One region of the Paraliobacillus sp. JSM ZJ581 genome, then DNA from elsewhere that is predicted to be linked to it. Evidence: a T-box and tRNA genes for the amino acid it is inferred to sense, from the RefSeq annotation. Region 1 holds a T-box; the other holds one or more tRNA genes.
The links. A T-box is a leader RNA that pairs with one kind of tRNA and senses whether it is charged. The one in region 1 lies ahead of ACH6CY_RS12800 (valine--tRNA ligase), so its partner is inferred to be a tRNA-Val.
Positions count from the first base shown of each region.

Region 2: it has a tRNA-Val gene. The T-box ahead of ACH6CY_RS12800 (valine--tRNA ligase) is inferred to sense a tRNA for this amino acid. The anticodon was not compared.

Region 1 is NZ_JBISEP010000026.1:13,114-17,341, forward strand. Features, by position in the region: gene ACH6CY_RS12795 (ATP-grasp domain-containing protein) at 1-17, shown strand, start outside; gene ACH6CY_RS12800 (valine--tRNA ligase) at 57-2,723, opposite strand; T-box leader at 3,141-3,377, opposite strand; gene ACH6CY_RS12805 (hypothetical protein) at 3,517-3,705, shown strand; gene ACH6CY_RS12810 (hypothetical protein) at 3,702-4,228, opposite strand, start outside.
Region 2 is NZ_JBISEP010000004.1:61,696-65,923, reverse strand. Features, by position in the region: gene ACH6CY_RS04030 (TVP38/TMEM64 family protein) at 1-194, opposite strand, end outside; gene ACH6CY_RS04025 (antibiotic biosynthesis monooxygenase family protein) at 241-747, opposite strand; gene ACH6CY_RS04020 (hypothetical protein) at 1,034-1,294, opposite strand; gene ACH6CY_RS04015 (TIGR04104 family putative zinc finger protein) at 1,406-1,687, shown strand; tRNA gene ACH6CY_RS04010 (tRNA-Val) at 1,821-1,892, opposite strand; gene ACH6CY_RS04005 (cell wall hydrolase) at 2,158-2,748, shown strand; gene ACH6CY_RS04000 (GNAT family N-acetyltransferase) at 3,455-3,883, shown strand; gene ACH6CY_RS03995 (DUF421 domain-containing protein) at 3,949-4,228, shown strand, end outside.

The DNA.
Region 1 (4,228 bases):
ATTTTTATCCTCATTAAATTAAAACCCAAGCGGGTCAATCCACTTGGGTTTTAATTTTAACCTTTTAGCTCTTGTAATCGTTCCTTAACTTTCTCGCGTTTGTTGAGATAGTCTTTTTCTTTTTGACGTTCTTCTTCTACTACTTTTTCAGGTGCTTTTTTAACAAAACCTTCATTTCCAAGCTTCTTCTGAACACGTTCTACTTCCTTATTTAATTTATCTAATTCAGTATTTAATCGTTCAATTTCTTTATCAATATCGATTAAACCTTCAATAGGTAAATACAGCTCTGCCCCAGTAACTACTGCTGACATTGCTTTTTCTGGTGTAGTTACCTCTGTAACAATAGTTAATTCACTTGTATTACAGAATCGCTCTAGATAATGACGATTTGCTTGTAATTGTGATTCAATGGTTTCATCTCCAGCTTTTACAAAGAGCACAATTTGTTTAGACATTGGTGTTTCCACTTCCGCACGAATATTACGAACAGAACGAATAATCTCAACAAGACGATTCATTTCTTCTGCAGCTTGCGCATCATGTAATTCTGGACGAACAACCGGCCATGCAGCACGCGTAATAGATTCTCCTTCATGAGGTAGATGCTGCCAAATTTCTTCCGTAACAAAAGGCATTAACGGGTGAAGCATTCGCATGATTTGATCTAACACATAAGCAAGGATCGATCTTGTCTTTTGCTTAGCCGCTTCATCATCACCATACAATGGAAGCTTCGCCATTTCGATATACCAATCACAGAAATCGTCCCAAATGAAATTGTAAAGATGGCGACCAGCTTCACCAAAGTCATATCGATCAGCATGTTTATTCACTTGCTCAATGGTTTCATTTAAGCGTGTTAAAATCCATTTATCAGCAACTGACTTTTCACCTGACAAGTCAATATCTTCGTACTTTAATCCTTCTAAATTCATTAAAACAAATCGAGAAGCATTCCAAATTTTATTAATAAAATTCCACGTTGATTCGATTTTTTCATATTGGAAGCGTAAATCCTGTCCAGGTGTAGAGCCTGTTGCCAGGAAGTAACGTAAGGCATCTGCACCATATTGGTCAATTACCTCCATTGGATCAACACCATTTCCTAATGACTTACTCATTTTTCTTCCTTCTGCATCACGAACCAGACCATGAATTAACACGTCTTTAAATGGGCGTTCATCATTAAATTCAAGCGATTGGAAAATCATCCTTGCTACCCAGAAGAAAATAATATCATAACCAGTTACTAATACACTTGTTGGGAAGAAATGTTTAAAATCCTCACCTTCCGCATTTGGCCAATTTAATGTTGAAAACGGCCATAAAGCAGAAGAGAACCAAGTATCTAACACATCACTATCCTGTTCCCAGTTTTCGATATCTGCTGGTGCTTCTTTCCCTACATACAATTCACCAGTTTGTTTATGATACCAAGCTGGAATTCGGTGTCCCCACCACAATTGACGTGAAATACACCAGTCACGAATATTATCCATCCAGTGAAGATACGTTCCTTCAAATCGGCTTGGTACAAAATTAACTTTTTCTTCTTCTGATTTTTTCTGGAGTTCTACTGCCGCTTCTGCTAAAGGCTTCATATTTACAAACCATTGCGTTGATAAATAAGGCTCTACTACCGCTCCGCTTCGTTCAGAGTGGCCAACTGAATGCATATGCTCCTCTATTTCAAATAAAACACCTTGTTCTTGTAAATCTGCCACCAATTGCTTTCTACATTCAAAACGATCAAGCCCTTGGTATTTACCAGCGTTCTCATTCATTGTACCGTCTTCATTCATTACTAAAACGCGTTCTAGATTGTGGCGGTTTCCAATTTCAAAATCATTCGGGTCATGTGCAGGTGTAATTTTTACTGCTCCTGATCCGAATTCCATATCAACGTAGTCATCAGCTACAATTTCAATTTCTCTACCTACAATCGGTAAAATTACTTTTTTACCAATCAAATGCTGATAGCGTTCATCATTAGGGTTTACAGCCACCGCGGTATCACCAAGCATTGTTTCCGGACGAGTTGTCGCAATCTCAATTGCACCTTCTTCGTCCTTTAGCGGGTAACGCATATGATAAAAATGACCTTTTACTTCCTCATGAATTACTTCGATATCAGACAATGCTGTTTTTGTTGCTGGATCCCAGTTAATAATATACTCCCCACGATAAATGAGACCTTTTTCATACAAGGAAACAAACACTTCTTTTACTGCGTTTGAAAGTCCTTCGTCCAATGTAAATCGTTCTCTTGAGTAATCTAAACCTAAGCCAATTTTAGCCCATTGTTCTCGAATAAAGGAAGCATACTCTTCTTTCCAATCCCAAGCTTTTTCAAGAAACTTTTCCCGACCAAGTTCATATCGGTTTGTTCCTTGCTCTTTTAATTTTGCTTCTACTTTTGCTTGTGTAGCAATACCTGCGTGATCCATTCCTGGTAGGTATAACACATCATACCCTTGCATTCGTTTCATTCGTGTAATGATGTCTTGAAGTGTTGTATCCCACGCATGACCAATATGTAATTTTCCTGTTACGTTTGGTGGTGGAATAACAATTGTAAATGGCTCTTTGTCTTTATCTCCACTTGCTTCAAAAAATTTTCCGTTTACCCAGAAATCATAGCGGTCTTTTTCAACTGCTGCTGGATCGTACTTTGGTGGTAAATTCGTATTGTTTTGCTCCACGCTATAATCCTCCTTCATTCCTTTAAAAACTGTTTCATGAAAAATCATTACCCATCATTTTTTTGTTATTTGTAAAAAGTGGTGATGTAATGTTCGCTCCATAACACCTATAATAAAAGACTTTATAATTAAAATTGTGGTTATTCTTGAACCGCAGATAAAATATACTCGCTTTCCGCAGGCACGGCTCGGGCCCACATGAGGTGGGTCAGTTAGACGTTGTCACAGGATGTGACGGTCTTAGTCTAACATACATCCAAGTGGATCTTCGGACTCGTGCTGTTCTTGCAGGAGTCTCGTATATTTTCTCTGCTAGGGTTCTCATGTTTTAAAAATTCCTATCCCTTTGCTTTATCTAACAAAAGAATCCACGTCTTCTAATATAGAGCCTACTATTCTACATGAAATGGACGTAAAAAACCCTTTTCATCCTAATTAAAGGACGAAAAGGGTCTAGTTTCCGTGGTACCACCTTCATTTGCATGTTTAAATAAGCACACATGCACACTCATTAATGATGTAACGATTCTTCACCGGCTGCTCTTACTATTATTTCTGAGAAGCTGCATCTGAGGCGACATTCCAAAACGGACAGTCCTAGAAAACCTTTCAGCAAATGGCTTTCTTCTCTGTTGGGGTCGATTTTGTACTCTTCCTCTTCTTAGCATTTCAAATTGATTCAATTGTATATTCGTTATTGTATACAATTCTCAGCATAAAAGTCAATATATAAACGAAATACAGTAAAATTAGAACATCTGATTTAGTGTAATCATACTATACACCAAAAGAATGATTTGAGGTGTAAATCATGAGTCGTTACTATCGTTATCGTTTACCACCATGGTGCCGAACTTGGTTAATCATTATTGAACGATGTATGTTACCTGTTTTGATCGTTCAATGTCTACGTACATTATTTTTCCCAACAACATTAGATGTATTCTTACTTGGGCTATTTACTGGTATTTATGTAGCTTTTTATTTAGAGTGGATCTAAGTTTGTTCTTCTTGGTTGTTTTCAATCATTTTTTCTCGAGCGATTTGCTGTTGTTCTTGAACCATTAATCCTGCCATTAACCTACGATAGCCTTGGATTAGTGAAGGAATTAGTTCTATTTGTTTACTTTCCCTCTCAAAGTACTGTTTAATGGTCTTCAAATAAGGATCAGGCTGTAATAAATAAATTGCTAATAAGCCACGTTGACTATTTGTTAGTGGATAATTTTTTTCATAATAAGGGATTGCTTGGGTGATCTGTGACATGTCCGTATCGTGTGTAGCTGTCTGGTAATAAACGAAGGATGCAATTTCTGTCATAGGATCACCTATATGCGTATGCTCCCAGTTGATTAGATAACCATAATCATCAGTTGCGACATAATGTGATGTCGTTGCAAACCCATGGCATACCGATTGATATCCGATTTCTTCTTCCTTTATATCTATTAAATAATTATCGTACCAATTATTTAGTTTTTGAAATATAGGTTCTATCTCATGGAACTGTGTACAGAGCTCTA
Region 2 (4,228 bases), on a different contig from region 1:
CTCATTAAAGATAAACCAATTAATGAAAGGATTGCACCCTGTACAAAGCCAAAAACGACTCCACCTACTACACAAATAACGATTACGGGAATGAATAAAATAGGTCGAATAATGTGTAATACCACAAATAAGGCCGGCGCAAACCATCCAGCATGATCGATAAATGCTTCAATTGATTGATTAACTTGAACCATGCAATTATTCCCTCCTCGTATTTTCAATGAAACAGTATATGCATTTTTATCCTTTTTGTACATGATAGGTGTTTAGATAGGAAGGTCTAGGGAAAATATCTGGACGCTTTTGATCAATCCCATCTTCCGTTCTTCTTTTTTCGTGCGCTTGTTTGTATGCTTTTGACTCTTGCCAGTTCGTGAAATCTTGTTCAGATTGCCAAAAGGTTATGATAACATACGTATCAGAATTTAGCGGCCGACAAACTCGAATAGCAATAAAACCTGCTTCCTCTTCAATTTTACGTGCTCGATTAAGAAAACGAGCCTCAAATTGATCTCTTCCCTCTTCGGCAACTGGAATGTGGTTACACACAACATACATTTCTTCATCATAAGCTATAGGCAATTCACCGTCAATCACCTTATATTTCATGAACTCTTCCGATATTTTTTGGTCAAGCACATCTTTAGTTGTTTCTAGCATGTAGACTTTTTTATTTTGTTGTATTAAACATAGGCGTTGTTGGTTTATTTGATCGGTAAAATTATTATAAAAAAAATAAATATACATACAAGTTCTCCTTTGTTTCATTAGATTATTTAAGGACATTCTATATGAATTTCCAAACAAAATAAAATATTTCTTGCTATGAAACGCGTTTCATCATATAGAATAAAAAAAATTGCTTACATATTCTTTGGCGTGATACCATACTGTTGGTAGCGTAACAGTAATATGTAAGCTTTTTTTAGTAAGTATATATTGAATGAATCAGCTTTATTACTAAAAAATAAAAAAAAGCTATAACCACTTTTCTGGACATAGCTGTTTCTATTTATTTATTTTAGTTACGATATCAATTATTTATTAAACTTACCAGAATAATAATAATCGCACAAATCGGATATATCATAAATAATAACATTCTACGCTTAATAAAAAATAGTAGCAATACCGCATTACTGATTACTATTATAATAGATGTAGATGATGATAAGATTAGCGGACGATTATATACGATCATATCTCTAACGATTACTACGGTCATAATAACTGCCAATGCTGTAAGCAACAATAATAGTACCTTTTTAACAGAAGATGTTTCAATGGTCTTCATTTTAATCACCACCTTTTTTTGTGAAAAATAACAAATGTGGTTGTTTTGAAAAAAACAATGTATATACTATATATATGAGATGTTTATACGGTATTGCAAAGGAGTATTTATATGACGACATGCAATAATTGCTCATCAAAAATAAACTATAAAACTAAAATGAAATTACAAAGAAAAAATATCTTTGAAATAACCTGTCCGAATTGCAACGCTACGTTAAAAGCAACTCGTGGCAGCTTAGCCTTTTATTTATTGGTTTTAGTTTTGTCAATATTGTTCTTAACTAATTTACCATTCAATTTTTGGGATAGAGTTATACTAACAGTCAGTTGGTTCTTACTACTATTCAATTTTTCACCTTTTCTCTTAAGGCACAAAATAGAAACCGATTAACTCTATTAACTTTGTGCTTTTCGAGAGTAGAAATAGATCATTGCTACAAAAAAACTTCCTCTGCAGCATAGTCTTTTAGATAAAGTCTATGCTGCAGAGGAAGTTTTTTTCTTCATCACGTTGATTTTCATAATGTCTCGTACTGGGATTGAACCAGTGACCCCTTGCCTGTCAAGCAAGTGCTCTCCCGCTGAGCTAACGAGACACGTTATTATTTTGATAGCACTATTATCATAATCATCTATGTAGTAGTTGTCAATAGGGTTTGTAAACAAATTGTCATCTATCTGTTATAAACCTAGCTAAACTTGTTTGTTTAACCAAATTCTTTATACAGAATATATTACCAGCAATTTCTTTAGCCATTGTGTGTTCTATCTTCCTAACAATCTTCCATTTTTTATATAATGAAAGGAGATGTTACAACTGATAGCCTTTAAGTAGACTCATAGATTACAAGGAGGGCTATCATGAAAAGCATTAAAAAAATTGGATTAACTATCGGTCTATCTTTTACGATATTTTTAACACCATCTATTGCAAGCGCAGCTACTCATACCGTTCAAAGCGGTGATTCTTTATGGAAAATAGCTAATCATTATGGTGTATCTTTAACTACCCTGCAACAAACAAATCATTTAAAAGGAACAACGATCTACCCAGGACAAAAACTATCATTGCCAACTAACATTTCTAATCAAGAAATGGATTTATTAGCACGACTTGTTCATGCAGAAGCAAAAGGAGAACCATACGCTGGTAAGGTTGCTGTTGCAACTGTAGTGCTAAATCGAGTGGATCATCATAATTTCCCTAATACGATAAAAGGAGTTATTTACGAACGCTCATCAGGTGGATACTATGCATTTACACCAATTAAAAACGGTGCCATCAATCAACCTGCTGACCATTCTTCTAAACGTGCTGTTCAAGAAGCACTGGCATTCCGAGGACAAGGACAAGGTTCAATTTATTTTTACAACCCAAGAACTGCGAAAAGTGACTGGATATTATCAAGAAAAGTAACGATTACGATTGGTAATCATCGTTTCGCTAAATAAGATTTAAAAGGCCCATTAGACTGTAGAACTTCTATACTATCAAGCATAATATAGAAGTTCTTAAACAACGCTAATGTGCTTTTTTAGTATAGTCTGGTATAAATGACCTCGTATTTATTATCTCTGGTTCTCTGTCAAATGTGATAATGTTAATTAAATACTTTTTAGTAGACACTCTTGACCTGTTATGTCCTCTATGTGTTTGATAAATCCATTTTTTCGATCATTCTTAACCTGTTTTGACCTCAAAATGTTTGATAAATCCATTTTTTCGAACACTCTTAACCTGTTTTGACCTCAAAATGTTTGATAAATCCATTTTTTCGATCATTCTTAACCTGTTTTGACCTCAAAATGTTCGATAAATCCATTTTTTCGATCATTCTTAGCCTGTTTTGACCTCAAAATGTTCGATAAATCCATTTTTTCGAACACTCTTAACCTGTTTTACGCCGCAAGTGTTCGATAAAACATGTTTTACGAACATTTTCGCGTTATTATTTTATGCAAGTGTAGGGTAAATCCAATTCAACCTACAATTCAACACCATTTTTTATCAAAAATGCTTCATAAAATCCTTTTTTCTAATATTGAAGCTTTGATAGAACCGAGTTCATCACCATATCTAGTATAAATACCTATTTCTTATAGTAAAACATCTCGTGTTATACTATATAGCAATATAATTAGTGAAGGGGATTCTTACATGGAAATTGTAGAAGCGCAAAATCAAAAACAATTAAATGATGCTTTTTCCGTTCGAACGAGCGTATTTGTTGATGAACAACAAGTACCAGAAGCGATTGAAAAAGATGACTTAGATCAACAAGCTGTTCATTTTGTTGGTTATATAGATGAAAAACCTGTTGCTGCTGGTCGCTATCGTATAGAATCTAATTACGCAAAATTAGAGCGTATAAGTGTGATCAAAGCATTCCGAGGTCAATCATTAGGGAAAGAACTTATTCTACATATAGAAAAATCACTTATACAAAAGGGCGTTAAAAAGGTCAAATTAGGTGCACAAACGCATGCAGAGTCATTCTATCTTAAACTACGATACGAAACCGCATCTAATGTGTTTCTTGATGCGAATATGCCACACGTAATGATGCAAAAGATACTATCCATATAAAAACGGTATAAAATAATTCCTTTTGTCTATGCTAATAATTAGCAATATTGATTTGGAGGATTATCATGCAACTTGTACCGTCAATCTTTATAGAAACAATATTTGGATTTGTTGGGTTGTTTATTTTAACAAAAATACTTGGAAAAACACAAATCCGTCAGCTTACTGCTTTCGACTTTATCTCTGCATTAATTTTAGGAGAGCTTGTCGGTAATGCCTTATATGATGACAATGTTGGAATTATTGGCATTGGCTTTGCAATTTTATTATGGGGTGTACTATTATATTTTACAGAAATAGCAACTCAAAAAATTAAAAGAAGTAGGTCAATATTAGAAGGTCGAC